DNA from 3 places in the Labrenzia sp. ATLA3 genome. Region 2 is predicted to be linked to each of the others. Evidence: riboswitches for the same ligand, from Rfam matches in the RefSeq annotation. Region 2 holds a riboswitch; each other region holds the start of a gene.
What was found. A riboswitch is a leader RNA that binds a small molecule or an ion and turns the genes downstream of it on or off. The one in region 2 is predicted to bind cobalamin.
Positions count from the first base shown of each region.

Region 1: linked by a shared signal. The riboswitch ahead of AC2A6O_RS12910 (energy-coupling factor ABC transporter permease) and the one ahead of cobU (bifunctional adenosylcobinamide kinase/adenosylcobinamide-phosphate guanylyltransferase) in region 2 are both predicted to bind cobalamin.
Region 3: linked by a shared signal. The riboswitch ahead of AC2A6O_RS12145 (hypothetical protein) and the one ahead of cobU (bifunctional adenosylcobinamide kinase/adenosylcobinamide-phosphate guanylyltransferase) in region 2 are both predicted to bind cobalamin.

Region 1 is NZ_JBXUKV010000004.1:311,867-316,903, reverse strand. Features, by position in the region: gene AC2A6O_RS12920 (ATP-binding protein) at 1-1,393, opposite strand, end outside; gene aroQ (gamma subclass chorismate mutase AroQ) at 2,019-2,543, opposite strand; cobalamin riboswitch at 2,813-3,023, shown strand; gene AC2A6O_RS12910 (energy-coupling factor ABC transporter permease) at 3,076-3,756, shown strand; gene AC2A6O_RS12905 (LysR family transcriptional regulator) at 3,954-4,895, opposite strand; gene AC2A6O_RS12900 (cupin domain-containing protein) at 5,001-5,037, shown strand, end outside.
Region 2 is NZ_JBXUKV010000001.1:80,094-85,130, forward strand. Features, by position in the region: gene cobN (cobaltochelatase subunit CobN) at 1-675, opposite strand, end outside; gene cobW (cobalamin biosynthesis protein CobW) at 710-1,825, opposite strand; gene cobU (bifunctional adenosylcobinamide kinase/adenosylcobinamide-phosphate guanylyltransferase) at 1,822-2,373, opposite strand; cobalamin riboswitch at 2,407-2,624, opposite strand; tRNA gene AC2A6O_RS00370 (tRNA-Asn) at 2,959-3,034, shown strand; gene AC2A6O_RS00375 (cupin-like domain-containing protein) at 3,252-4,310, shown strand; gene nagA (N-acetylglucosamine-6-phosphate deacetylase) at 4,386-5,037, opposite strand, start outside.
Region 3 is NZ_JBXUKV010000004.1:151,100-156,136, forward strand. Features, by position in the region: gene AC2A6O_RS12125 (FecCD family ABC transporter permease) at 1-475, opposite strand, end outside; gene AC2A6O_RS12130 (ABC transporter substrate-binding protein) at 529-1,464, opposite strand; gene AC2A6O_RS12135 (ABC transporter ATP-binding protein) at 1,481-2,254, opposite strand; gene AC2A6O_RS12140 (DUF1636 family protein) at 2,251-2,658, opposite strand; gene AC2A6O_RS12145 (hypothetical protein) at 2,648-2,926, opposite strand; cobalamin riboswitch at 3,034-3,246, opposite strand; gene AC2A6O_RS12150 (S9 family peptidase) at 3,378-5,037, shown strand, end outside.

The sequences.
Region 1 (5,037 bases), on a different contig from region 2:
GCGTTTCCCGCAAGGATGCTGGAATAAGATTTTCCGGCCCCCGTTCGAAGAAATGGCTGCCGCGTTCGGCGGCGATATTCATCAGCTCTTCCAGAAACAGGGGAATGCCGTCGCTCCTGTGGACGATGGTATCGAACTGAGCATCCGTCATGTCGGACGGCCGGAGCAAGTCGGCCAATGCCCTTGCCTCGGCCTCTGGCAAATTATCCAGCCGGCACATGGCGTCGGCTGAACCTGGAAGTTTTTCCGGTCCGGTTCCGGCGCGTGTGCTGACCAGGGAGAGGACACGGCTGTGGCCGAGGGCGCCCGGAAGCGCGTCAATCAGCTTCAGCGTGCTTGGGTCCATCCAGTGCGCATCCTCGAAAACGAGAATGACCGGATTGACGTCCGAAAGCCGCCTGAAACAGGCGATGAGCGTCTCGACGGGATTGTCGGCTGCGACCTCCACCTGTGGAACGTGGCTTTCGATGCCGTCGCTTTTGAGAATAGCGCGCAGGTTGGCATTGTCGCGCATGGTCTCGAGCCCAAGGTCATTCAGAAAATTATGAATGACGGTGCTGAGCAATGAGGGGCTTTGCATGCCCTTGAGCCCCAGAAACGCAAACAGACCCTGGGCAACCGGAAAATAGGGTGTGCGCTTGTGGTGGGCGGATCCGAGAAAATTGAGAACCAGCGGTTGGTCCGTCTGTACTTTTTTCAGGAAGGCGCTCATCAGGCTCGACTTGCCGATGCCTGGCTCGCCTTCGATGAGGACGGTTTGCGCCAGTCCTGTCTTCGACGTCGCCCAGCTTTTTGCGAGCAGGCGCACTTCCTTCATGCGGCCCATGAAGAAACGAAGCCTCGGATCCTGGTCTCGCGGGTCGAACCGCGTAGAGGGAACGATTGCCGGCGACACCTCCCAGGCGATTTCCTCTTCGGTGCCGAGCTGAACTTTTCGCGCCATGAAGTTGCTGCGAAAGAGCGCCCGTGCATCTGCCGAGACCAGCAGGACATTTCCCGGTGCATGCTGTTCCAGTTGCGAGGCCTTGTCGTAAACCGGACCGGAAACAGCCAGGGGAGACATGTTTGGGCCGCTATCGAGAACGATGAAGCCTTCGCCGCTTGCAATGCCGCACCTCAAGCGAGCAGGGCACTTGAAACTGCTCCATTCAAAACTGCGGAGAACCTTCTGGGCCGCGAGCACCGCCCGCTCTGCATCGAGTTCGTGCGGATCGGGAACACCGAACGTCAGCACTTTCTGCCCCATTGGTAAATTTACCAGTTTGCCACCGAATTCGGAGGCTGCCACGGCGCACACCGTTGCGAAGCGGCGATCAAGCACCGCCAGCTGTTCTTCGCTCATCTGGTTGTATACGGCTGCCGGATCGTCGAAGCCGAAAACGGCAAGGCTCAATGATGCGCGGAAGGAGCCATGTGAACTATCAGGATCAGTCCATAAATCGCCGTTTCCTGAAGATTTTTCAGTATTACGGTCCGATGCTGTCTCAGTCTTTTCGGTAGAAGAGAGTTTCATTGCTACCCCGAAAATCCAAGAAAAATCCAGAATAAGAATCCGGTACTCGCGTCACTTAAACAATTTATAGTTGTTATCTCTTAACAACAAACCATAAAAGTTACCAAGAAACCAACAATGTCAAAAATACTATGCGTCAATGCGGATTTTGCGCATGGAGAGGCCATGCGCCGATTCAGTCTGGGGCTGGAAAGGCAGTCGTCGTGTCCTGCTAGCGTGCGCGCAGGCCACCGGCTCCGGAGACATGGTCTCCTTTGGCATTTCCCAAGATCGGAATTGCGTGCATGAGAGACGTTTGCAAAAGTCTGAGCGTCCAACACACTGTTCAAATTTTCACCCCGACTAAGGTGCGAGGTCTGAACACAAGCAGCTGAAGGGGCGTGCGTGTCTGCCGCCACTTCTCTGAGATTGGTGAGCGGCGTCAGCGGCAATCGTCTGTCGCGCGACTGCGAGAGTTGCTGGCGATCAATGAAAGCCATCGCCAGCAGGCTTCGAATGCGAATGCCTACTCGTGTACGTCTACGAGGCCCTCAAACAGGGCATTCCTGGCATCATCGGACAGGCATTCCACGGTGACCGCGTTCGTGAAGGCCTCTTTGTCGGAGGCTTCGACAGGGCTCTGCGCAAGCAAGGTCAGAATGTCGTTGCCGAGGCGAAGCAGTTCCGGGCGGACGTCCTTGATCAGGTCCGGAACGTTTTGCGGACGGGCTTCGCCGTCGTTCCACCTTTCGATCCAGCAGGTCTGAATATCCTTTGCAGCATCGATCTGCGCCTGGAAAAACAGGGTAACATTGTCGGCAGACAGGCCGTTCTCGACTGCCTTGGCACGGGCTGCCTCCAGAACCACCTTTTCTCTTGGCAGGTCCTCGACCGGCTTGTCGTTATCCGCCTTCCAGGCAGCAACCGACTGCATGAACGACAGGCGCTCGTTGATGGCGCCGAAGAGCTTTTCGGGCGCAGCCCAGCCGGGTGTGGCTGTGGCGGCGAGGAGGGATACCGCTAGAACGGTTATGGGAATCGATCTCAACATCCTCGAAGATTTTCACAAGTATCCATCCGCGACAAGTCTTAGGTTGTGATCCATGTCCGTTCAACCGAACGACCGGTCTCGGTGATCACGTCGAAGACGGCGGCGGCTGTGATCTTCAGAAGTGCGTTGTCGAGGGCCTGCTCGCGGTTTTCTGACGGGAGGTTCCTCACATTTCGTCTGTGTTGGTCTGGCGGCAAAATTGATGTGCATTGTCGCTTTCAGAGCAAATATGGCGAAAATTCGCTTGCTGTGCAGTGCCAATCCTTGCAAAAATGCCACCATGTGATGGTTTCGCCCGAACAAGCGTAAGGGCGGATGAAATGGGAACACGGTGAGGCGTACCCAACAGGGACCAAGACCGTGGCTGCCCCCGCAACTGTAAGCGAAGAGCCAAGCCCTTCAAGCCACTGGAGATATCCGGGAAGGCGGGCGGTGCAGAGACTCGCGAGCCAGGAAACCTGCCATCCAGCGGTCCCATCGGGCCGGTTTACAACATCTGCTCGCGCACGGAGGGTGCGCAAAGGAGAAACATATGCATATCGAACCGGGCATCGTCGACGGTGCCAAAATTGTGCTCAGCTACGGTACCGCAGCTGCTTCCTTCGGCCTTCTCGGCAAAATGGCGCTCGACACGATCCGCAAGAGCGGCGTTCTCAGTCTGGCCGTACGCTCCGTCATCACGACGGTTGCCGTCTTCTGCTTCTTTGAAATTCTGCCGCATTATCCGGTCGGGGTTTCCGAAGTTCACTTCATTCTGGGCTCCACCCTGTTCCTGATGTTCGGTGCCGGTCCGGCCGCTATCGGTCTGGCCGCGGGGCTTCTGCTTCAGGGTGCGTTTTTTGCACCTTTCGATTTGCCGCAGTACGGCATCAACGTCACCACGCTGCTTGTGCCGCTGTGGGCCGTCAGCCTTCTGGCCAACCGGATCATTCCGGAAAAGACCGCCTATGTTGACGTTTCCTACGCTCAGGCTCTGGCCCTTTCGACCACGTTCCAGACCGGTATCGTCGGCTGGGTTGCCTTCTGGGCATTCTACGGTCAGGGCTTTGGCGCCGAGAACATGGCGTCCGTCGGCTCCTTCGGCGTTGCTTACATGCTGGTGATCCTGGGTGAGCCGCTGGCCGACCTGGCTGTACTGGCTGCTGCCAAGACCCTGGCACCGCTGACCAAGAACCTTGCGTTTGAAAACCGTCTGCACGACGCGGCAGCCTAAGCCTCCAGGCTTCTGCTGATTTCAAACCACGAAGGGCGGCCTCGGGCCGCCCTTTTTGTTTGCCTGTGGGCCGGGCGAACCTGTCAGAGATCCGTAGCCGCTGTCGTGCGGATCTTCTTCCAGTTGGCGTCGGCCTTGGCGATATGGCCTGTTCCGGGCCGTCTCCGGGTTCCGTCAGTCGCGACATTCGGCAGGTTTCAAGGCTCTTCGTGGACGCTCGCGAGAATGTCGATAATCTGGTCGCGAAGCCAGGCATGAGGCGGATCTGAGGTCATCTTCCGGTTCCAGACCATGATAATCCGGGCCGGGTCCACGGGCATGGGAGGCAAGTAGATCTCCAGATCGGAAATGGGCGCCATCCGCCGTGCGAACTGGGTGGGCAGCAGCGCGATGAGATCCGATCCGGAAACGGCGCGGCAGACGCCGCCGAACACCGGTAGCGTCATCGCGACGCGCCGCTTTCTGCCGACGCGTGCCAATGCGGCGTCACCCATTGCGCTGCGCTGGCCTTGCGGAGAAAACAGCACATGTCCCAGGTCGCAGAAGAGATCGATAGGGATAGCCTCTCCAGGCGCAATGCCTGCGCGTTGGAGCCTCGGATGGTTCCTTCGGGCGACCACGCAAAAACTTGAGGTGAACATCTTCCTGCTTTGAACCCACTCCGGCAACGGCGCGGCAAGAATCATAGCCAGGTCGACCTGATATTCCTCAAGCGTGTTGATGTAGTTGTCCGGCACGAGATCAACCAGATGCACAAGCATTGACGGTGCGGTGTGTGCCAGATGGGCTGCAAGCCCGGGCATCAGCATCTCCGCAAAGTAATCGCTGCCGGAAATTCTGAAACTGGCCGTCGATGTTTCGGGTCTGAAGGTCTGCGGGCCTTTCAACAGGACGCTCAATGCTTCCAGATGATCGCGCAACGGCGCTTCCAGGCTTGCCGCAAACGCAGTTGGTTCGAGATGCTGTCCCTTGCGAAAGAAGAGCTCGTCCTCCAGGGCGGTGCGCAGCCTTGCAAGTGCGGCTGATACTGCAGGCTGCGATAGACCCAGTCTTTCTCCGGCTCGAACGGTGGAACCTTCCCGCAGAACGGCATCCAGGACCTTCAGGAGGTTGAGATCGAAGGTCGATAAATTCACCATGGTAATAGACTATATGAGAAATATAGATTTTTCATATAGATTCTGCCGCGATAAGCTCCCTTCCACGAAAGCGCTTTCGTTTCCCGATGTTCACTGGAGGAAACGATGTCAGATATCTTGCTGGGGCCTGACGCCATCGAAT
Region 2 (5,037 bases):
ATTGATGAGGGCGTCCAGAGGCGCGGTCTGGGCGCCTTGAACCAGGGCACGATAAAAGGTGATTGCGGCCACCGGTCTGGCAGGGTCACGCCAGGATGCCTTCAATTGTGCAATGTCGGGTGCTGCTTTCCCGGCAAGATAAATTCCGGCACGAGGAAGGGGCACCGGATGCGCCGGTTCTTCGCCCTTTCCAATCAGATAGGCTGCGTATCTCAGGGCGTTGGCGTAATTTTCCGTTCCGCCTTCGACACAGTACCGCCAGAAACGGTGCACTTCGGCCGATGTTCTGGTGGACCGCGACGTCAGGTCTTCGTCCCACTTGTCGTCACCCGGAACGACAATCAGATCGATACCGTTCGCACGGACTTCCTCTTCGAACCTCTCCAGGCCGTAGCGCCAGTATTCCACTCCGCCCAGAATCCGCAAAACAATCAACCGGGACCCACGAACCGTCTGTTCCGCATAAAGATCAACCGAGTAGGGATGCGACAGGGCCATCAGGTTGGCGAGCCGTAGCTCTGCCCGGCCCGCCCCGAGACGACCTTGCGCCGCGGCAAAGCTGCCCAGTTCGGTGTCCGCAGCGGACAGGAACAGAATGTCGGCCGGAGACTGGCCGAGATCGACCGCGTCTCCACCGTCATCGATCCGGCGTGTCTGACTGGCAAGAATGTGCATGCTTGGTCTTTATTTCCGGCTTGTTTTCAGCGTGTCAGGCAGCAGCCGTCAATTCACCCAGCAGACCACGCACCGCAGCCAGATCCAGACCTTTCAGACCAATCACGACAAGCTTGCCGCTTCTTTCGGCTCCAGCGGCGAACCAGGTTTCGACCCGTGGACCAACGGCCTGCACCATTGCCGGCGCCGCCTTGCCCTCGATCTTAACGGAACCCTTGATGCGCAGAACACCTTTTTGCGTCATGGCTTCAAGAACCTTTGTCTCGGCCTCTTTCAGGCTCACGAAGGACGAGACGTCCAGCACGTGGCTTTCAAAATCATCGTGATGGTGATGATCGTGGTGATGGTGGTCATCATCGTGGTCGTGGTCGTGGTCATCGTCGTGATCATGATGGTCATCATGGTGGTGATGATGTTCGTGACGGTCCGTCATGTCGTCCTCGGCAGCAGAGCCCCTACCGAGCAGAACTTCAATCGGGAGCGTGCCGTTTTCGGATGCCACCACGTGAACGGCTGGACGGACATCGGCGGCGATCTTCTCGTGCACCTGTTTCAGGGCGTCTTCCGAAACGAGATCGGCCTTGTTCAGCACAACAAGATCGGCGCACCGCAGCTGGTCATGGAAGAGTTCTTCGACCGGACTGTCGTGATCCAGGGCTTCGTCAGCAGCACGCTGTGCAGCAAGCGCATCCTCATCAAGTGCGATCCGGCCTTCGGCGAGTGCGGCAGCGTCAAGCACGGTCACAACCCCATCGACCGTTACTTTCGGTTTCACGCTCGGCCAGGAAAAGGCCCGCACAAGCGGCTGCGGCAGCGCAAGACCGGAAGTTTCGATGACAATGTGCTCCGGCGGATTGTCCCGCGCGAGCAGCATTTCCATGGTCGGGAGAAAATCGTCGGCAACGGTGCAGCAGATGCAGCCATTGGTCAGCTCAACCACTTCCTCTGCGGCGCAATCAGGGTCCGCGCATCCGTTTACCAGAGAGCCGTCGAATCCCATGTCACCGAATTCGTTGACGATCAACGCGATCCGTTTGCCATTGGCGTTGGTAAGCAAGTTGCGGATCAGCGTGGTTTTGCCGGCGCCCAGAAACCCAGTGACAATGGTTGCCGGTATTTTCGCGCCGGGCTGCAAGGAAGAAGTGGTCATAGTTTGATATCCGGTTGTGAATTGGGTTTCAAAAGCAGCGGCAGCCCCGCAGCGACAAAGACGACCTGGTGGCACTCCTGTGCCATATCCTGGTTCAAACGCCCTTGCGCATCGCGAAACGACCTCGACAGTCTGTTCTCCGGCACAATTCCCATGCCGACTTCGTTGGAAACAAAGACGCAAGGGCCGCTCAGATCCCTCAGAACGGAGGACAGTCGCGCAGTTTCAGCCGAAACGTCCTTGTCAGCGAACATTAGATTGGAAAGCCAGAGCGTGAGGCAATCGACCAGAACCACGCGGTCTGCTCCGCATTCGCCTTGAAGAACGGAAACCAGATCGAGCTGTTCTTCCACGGTGTGCCAGGACGGGCCGCGCTGATCTTTATGGGCGGCGATGCGACTGGCCATTTCATCGTCGTGGGCAGCGCCAGTTGCGACATAGATTTTCCGCAGACCGGTTTCATGGGCGAGCTTTTCCGCCAACCGGCTTTTGCCGGAGCGGGCACCGCCGAGGACCAGTGTCGTCCTCTCGCCAGTTGAATGCGTCATTCCTTCTCCCAGCCGTCCGCCCGACAGCGCCATAGGGTTGCCAATGCGACGGCCGGTCTCCTGGCTTGCGGCTCAGCGCGGTCTGTACCCCTTCCCGGCCCCATAAGGACGCCAGTGGTTTTCGTACAGCCACTCACCGCTCACAGTTGCGGGGGCAGCTCCGGACCTGGACTTGAAAAAGTCCGCACCGGATTCCCGTTTCATCCGGATCGGGCATTGCCTGTTCCGGAACCGTCGGTTTCTTCCTAAACGGATCTTGAGGCCGACACAAGCAGCAGAAAGACTCGGTCACTTGCCCCGGTGATCCGGCATATCCACCCACGCCTACGCCATCTTGAGTCAAAGTCCGGCGATAGCACTGCTCAATTGCCTCGCAAGGGCGCTATCAAACAGCGCGGAACGTAGGGTTTTCCAAGCTCCACAGTCGGTCTAGCGTTCTGAAATATATCGAGTTTTCCACATAGCCTTCAAAAAAATGACGGCGCGATGAAAAAAACACCCTCGGGGGCTTGGCAAACGGATGAAGCCTTTGATATACGCATCTCCATCGACGGGGCGGCAACGCGCTGGCCCCGAGCGTGGTGATCCCCAGTAGCTCAGTTGGTAGAGCAAGCGACTGTTAATCGCTGGGTCGCTGGTTCGAGTCCGGCCTGGGGAGCCATCACCACCTCTTCTTTTTTCCCAAAACGTCCGCTTCAAATTGGTTGGAAACTACGAGTTTCTCCCGTTCGCGATTGCATGCCGCAAGGTTTTCTTGCGCCTTGCAACCAACAGGTCACATCGCCGCGGACCGAAAAAGTTAGCCGCGTTCCGGGGCAGAACATCTCCCTATCGTCACGTCGACATTCATCCGTTGATCCCTGACGGCTCTCGCGTGATTGCGCGCAGGAGACGATGACGAGAGTCCCTTTCTTGATAAAATCCACGACGTCTCGTATCGTGAAATAACGTTAAGTTACTTGCGTTGGTTTCTGGGCAATTTCATCGCCAGAAATGCACCTGCAGATCTCAAAAGCCGGACACCTCTAATGATCGGCGATACAGAGCGATCCATTCCAGCAGTCACAGCAGCTCCCGGTTATGCGGAGTTTCTCGAAAGCTACTGTGACAAGGAGCAGCCCTTGCTCATCAAGGGATTGGCTAAAAGCTGGCCAGCGCGAGAAAAATGGATTTCCAAAGGACTGCGGTCGGACCTGCATAGCCTGCCATCCGTTCGCGACAGAGGCGTCTTTTTCGTAAGCCGGTCACCTGTTCTTGAGCAGGACATCGAGATGCCGGAGTTTTTGAAGGAGGTCCTCTCTTCTGACCAGATAATGAAAGATTCCGTCGCCTGGAGATTCTGGGTGAACAGCAGGAACAACCGAACGGAATTTCACTACGATACCAACGCAGAGAATGTCATCACCGTACAGGTTAAGGGGCGAAAGGAATGGGTGCTCGTATCGCCTGACACTCCGCTGCCCTGCTATCCGTTCACCAATTTTTCCCTTCTGAAAGACGAAGAAAAACTTCTGAAAAACAAACAGTTTTACAAATTCGACCTGGAGGAAGGCGATCTTCTTTACCTCCCGCCGCTTTGGTACCACCGCGTGGTTGCCAAGGAAGACGAGAACATCAACATCAACTGGACGTTCACGAAGCGCGAAACCTCGGTCGTTTCGAAGGAATTCAAGCGAGATATGGAGCGCTGCGGATTGCTGCATTCCTTCAAGAACAGCGATTCCGCGCTGGTTCGGCGCAGCTATGACACCGCCATTCGCGCCCTTCCCAATGTCGGCGGGATTGGCTGGGGTCTGAAATCGTTCATTTCATCGCCCTATAGACCGAGCCGCGCTGCTCTGGTTTGCCGATTTTTCAAGGAACTGCTGCAAATACCGAACACACTACTGACGCTTCCAAATGTTCGATCAACGCTGAAAAAGGTCGACAAGACGTAAGCGACGAGACTCCAAGACTTCCCAATCCCCCCTCGAATACCAGGCAGACAGCTTTTCGCCGTCATACTTTCCTGGTTAAGCTCTTGCCTGTTGCTGTCCTGCAATCCAAACGCTCTCAACGCCAAAATTTTTGCCGAACTGCACAAAATCGGCCGGAAAGCCTTCTTCGAAGCGGCCGAGAGGGCGACCAAGCACATCAGCGGGATCGCTGGTGGCCATCGCCAGCGCCGTTTCAAGCGGAAGCTGGAGCGTTTCCCTCAGAAACTTCAGGGACGCGGGAAGATCGATGTCGGCGCCGGCCAGAGTGCCGTCTTCCAGGGTCAAAGTGCCATTCCGGCGAAAGATTTCGCGCCCACCCAGGAAGAAGGATGTGACATCGGTGCCGGTCTGCGACATTGCGTCGGTCACGATAAATATCCTGCCCGGACCCGTCTTGGACTTGAATGCAATCCGCATTGCGACCGGATCGACATGGACACCATCAGCAATGATGCCCACGTTGAGCGCGCCAAGATCGAGCGCAGCGCCGACAACGCCGGGTTCGCGGTGTTGCAACGGGCTCATGGCGTTGAAGAGATGGGTGACCATCGAAGCGCCTGCTTCCGCTGCTGACTTGCACTGACGATAGGTCGCATTGCTGTGGCCGAGGCTGACGTGAATTCCCGCGTCGGCCAATTCCCGCATCTGCTCGGGCGGCACCGTTTCCGGTGCCACAGTCATGATCAGG
Region 3 (5,037 bases), on a different contig from region 2:
AGCGTGTCACGCCAAGCACCAGGAAGGTTGCCACCAGCGCCCCGGCAAAAGCCATCAGCGGCACAGTCATGAGGCCCAGAAACAGGCCGGTGTGCAAAAGCGCAAGAATGGCACCGGCCGCCGCGCCGGAGGAAATGCCAAGCAAATGCGGATCCGCCAGCGGATTGCGCGTGACGGATTGAAGGGCGGCACCGACCACAGCCAGACCGGCGCCAACAAAGCCGGCCAGCAGCGCACGCGGAAACCGGATTTCCCAAACGATCGTTTCGCGGCTCTGCGGCCAATCGACCTCAAAAAGACCGGGCACCGTGCGATTGGCCAGGATCTTGAAGACAGTGCTGCCCGGAATGGCGACCGCGCCTGCGCCGATGGCGGCCACAATCGAAATACCCAGCAGCAGCATCCCGGCAAGAAGCAGAACGCCGGTGCTCCACCGCCGCCGGGATGCGTTGTGTTTTGCCGTCACCTCGGTCATGCCGGATCATCGCTTGTGCCCGCAACCGCGGTGAGAGGCATTGTCAGCAAGTCTCACTCTCCCCAGAAGGCTTCAGTGAGTTTGCCGACAGCCTTGAGGTTTCGCGGTCCCGGCGTTGCCTCGACATAATCCAGGACGACGAAGCGGTCGTTCTTGACCGCCGCAATGCCGGCCAGAGCTGGGTTGTTCTTCATGAAATCCCGTTTCTGGTCCGCCGTCACTTCGCCGTAGTTGACGATCACGACCATGTCCGGATCTTTCTCCACCACGGTTTCCCAATCGACCGTCGCCCAGCTCTTTTCGAAATCGTCCATGACGTTGACGCCACCGGCCGCCTCGATAAGCGCCGTCGGCATAGCATAGCGACCGGCGGTGAAGGGCTTGTCCTCACCGCTGTCGTAGACGAAAACCCGCAGCGGTTTCTCGCCTTCCGGCACCGTTGCCGCGATCCGCGCCAGTTCCTGCTTGTAGGCAGCGACAAGGTGCAGGGCCGTGTCCTCCACGCCGAAGATCTTCCCGAGATTGATCAGGTCGTTGTAAAGATCAGCCAGCGAAGCCTTGGGCTTGTCGCCGATATGGATGCAGGATTCGGTCAGCTCATAAACCTTGATCCCGAAGGGCTCCAGCGTTTCCGGCGTCACTTCGCCGCCAACCTTCATGCCATAGTTCCAGCCGGCAAAATAGAAATCCGCATCTGCCCCGATCAGCACTTCCTTGCTCGGATATTTTGACGCGAGTTCCGGAAGTTCGGCAACGCCCTCACGCATTTCCGCGTCCAGCGTCTTCCAGCCCGAAATGCCGGTATATCCAACCATGCGGTCGCGCAGACCAAGCACCAGCATCATCTCGGTCAGATTGACGTCGTTCGAAACAGCGGCTTTTGGCGGCGCTTCGAAAGTGACCGTACGACTGCAGCTTTTCACCGTGGTCTGGGCAAAGGCCGGAACAGTCAGAAGGGCGAGCGCAGCGCTCAGCAGTAGTCTTTTCATTGTGCTCTCCAGGGAGTCAAAGATGGAAGGTCAGGTAACGCTCACGACTGGCAGACAACTGCTCCAGGCGGACCTGTACCGAATAGGCTTGTTCAATGTTGCCGGGGGTCAGCACCGTTTCCGGCGCGCCATGGGCAACCAGCCGCCCCTCGTGCAGCAGCAGAACCTTGTCGCAGACGCGGCTTGCCAAATTGAGGTCATGCAGGCTTGTGACGATGGTGATGTTCAGATCAGAGATCAGCTCGACAATCTCGAGCTGATGGCGGATATCCAGATGGTTGGTCGGCTCATCCAGGACCAGCAGCTTCGGTTCCTGCGCCAGCGCCCGAGCCACCATCACCCGTTGCCGTTCACCGCCGGACAGCGTGCCAAAGGACCTGTCCGCGTAGGAGTGCAGATCCATTTTCCTGAGGCAGTCATCGACGATTTCAGCGTCCCGTTTGCCTGCATTGGCAATGCCGTTTGCGTGCGGCCGCCGACCAAGAACGACGATCTCGCGAACAGACAGGGCAAAGTCGGTCGGTTGCTCCTGCAGAACGGCGGCGATCGACCGGGCAGCCTCCCGGGCACTGAGGTGCCACAGGTCCGTACCATCCACCAGAATGCTGCCAGAGTGCGGTTTCAAGAAGCGGTAGAGCAGCCGCAGCAGGGTCGATTTGCCGGCACCATTGGCACCGGCAATTCCAAGAACCTCGCCAGCGGGCAGCTCGAAGCTGACCGGATGCAGAATGGTCCTGCCCTGCCCCGTCTTCCAGCTTGCCTCTCGGACGCAAAGATCGATCCCCGTCATGACAAGGCCGTTCCGTCAGCTTCCGAGACGATCATCGCCGCGGGGATGCGGCCCTGCGATGCGGTCCATCGTGTGCCGTGCCGGACGCCGGAAACGCCATATCCATTCTCTAGCTGGCGATAGCGCCTGGCGTAGTCGACCAGATCTTCTATGTCCGTTTCACCTGCATCGATATCACCGAAGAGGTAAATCGCCTCGCCCGTTGCCTTGTAGGCCGCTGTGCATCCACGCGAACAGCTTTCGATGTCGGCTGTACCGCTGATCTCGAAATCGTCACCAACGACCGGAACGGCCAATTGGAGAGCGCGCTTCAACTGGCTGACCAGTTCATATCCGGGCTGACACAGCTGGCCCTTGTGACGGCAGACGGTACTGACAAAAATCTTGTGCGGTTCATTGCTCATGGCGCACCTTTACAGCTTCCGTCCGCGAACGGACAGCATGGGGCGGCGCAGCGACAACCTTGCCACCATGGCTGCGCAAGAAGCTACCAGCTTGAAAGGAAAGAGGATGATCATTGTGTAATGTTATTACATTACTAATCCGATCGTTGGCAACAAGCTTTTGCCTGCCGTTCGGCACCATCGCGCGCAGCGCACGCATCGACAGCGGATCGGAAAGGGTCAAAAGGTTGGCAGGACTTGAGGTTTCAGCAGTCAATTTCCGGTTCATATCGCCCTCCGCGATTGCGCGGGGCAGTTTCGAACCGAATGTGCAACTTTGCCGGCAGGCGCCGATAGACCATGTCACTCACTCCGCCGGGGCACCCCGCCCGGGTTAAGGTTTAAGATGAAATGGCAGGTCTCCTGACTTGCGGGTCATGGCTTGCCTGATCCTTCCCGGGGTTTCCCCAGTGGCGCTTTCAGGTTTGCTCACCGCTCACAGTTGCGGGGGCAGTCACGGATTTGCAGCCTTTCGGCCTCGTCGCACCGTGTTCCCTTTTAATCCCGCTCCGAAATTCAGAGTCGGGAACCATCTCTTCCTAAGTGCTCGAACGCCTGGAAAATGTCAAAGACTTTCACCACCCACCTTGTCGTCCCGAAGCACAACAGATGCAGCCGTCCGGCGGCCTCGGCAGGATTGGCCTCTTGCCTTCACCGCTCAAAAATCCTACCTCGGATCCATGAAACAGGATGCCCTCCCCCCGCGCGCCACTGCGCGCCCCGTCACCCTTGAGACCCACGGCGTTGCTCGCCAGGACGACTTTGCCTGGCTGCGGGCAGACAACTGGCAGGAGGTCATGAAAGACCCTTCCGTGCTGGATGCCGATATCCGCGCCTATCTGGAAGCGGAAAATACCTACCAGGAAGCGCAGATGGCGCCGACGAAGGCTCTGCAGGAACAGCTTTTTGCTGAAATGCGCGGCCGCATCAAGGAAGACGACAGTTCGGTCCCCTCACCCGACGGCCCCTTCGCCTATGGCCTCAAATACGAAACTGGTGGCCAGCAACCGATCTTCTTCCGGACCCCGCGCGATGGCGGCGAGGAAACGGTACTTCTCCACGGCGACAAGGAAGCCGAGGGCACGTCCTATTTCCGGATCGGCGGTGTCAGCCAGTCGACGGATCACAAGCTCATAGCCTGGGCCTATGATGACAAGGGCTCGGAATATTATTCGCTCAGACTGCGCGACGCCGCGACGGCCAAAGATTTCGACTACGCCATCGAAGATACGGGCGGCGGCGGCGTTTTCTCCGAAGACAGTCGTTACGTGTTCTACGTTCGTCTGGACGCCAACCATCGGCCTTCAAAGCTCTTCCGGCACGAGATCGGCACCGACCCAGCCAGCGATGTGCTCGTCTACGAGGAAAAGGATGCCGGCTTCTTCATGGGGGTCGGCAAGACCCAGTCCGGTGACACCATCGTCATCGACATTCACGACCATGAGACGTCCGAAGTCTGGATGATCCCGGCAAGTGATCCGACTGCCGAACCGGTGCTCGTCGCAGAGCGCGAAACCGGCATCGAATATTCCATCGACGATCATGGCGACACGCTTTACATCCTGACCAATGCAGGTGGCGCCGAGGACTTCAAGATCGTCACCGCGCCCAAGAGCAACCCTGGCCGCCAGAACTGGTCGGACCTCGTGCCGCACAAGCCGGGGTGCCTGATCCTGTCCCACTGCGTCTACAAGAGTTTCATGACGCGGCTGGAGCGCGAGGACGGCCTGCCGCGCATCGTGATCCACCGGCTTGCGGACAAGATCGAACATTCCATCGCTTTCGACGAGGAGGCCTATTCGCTCGGCCTTGGAGGCGGCTACGAGTTCGACACCAGCACGATCCGCTTTTCCTATTCCTCCATGACCACGCCGTCGCAGACATTCGACTACAATGTCGAGACCCGCGAGCGTGTTCTGCGCAAGGAACAGGAAGTGCCCTCCGGCCATAACGCGGGCGACTATGTCACCCGCCGCCTGATGGCGCCCGCCGCCGACGGCGAGACTGTGCCGGTTTCCGTGCTGTACCGAAAGGACACCAGGCTCGACGGCTCCGCACCGCTGCTGCTTTACGGCTATGGCTCTTACGGAATCACTATTCCGGCAAGCTTCAACACCAATTGCCTGTCGCTGGTCGACCGGGGCTTTGTCTATGCGATTGCCCATATTCGCGGTGGCAAGGACAAGGGCTTCCATTGGTACAAGGATGGGCGGCGAGAGAACAAGAAGAACACCTTCACCGACTTCATTGCAGCGGCCGATCACCTGGTTGCGGAAAGCTTCACCTCCTATGAGCACATCGTCGCCCAGGGCGGCTCGGCGGGCGGCATGCTGATGGGTG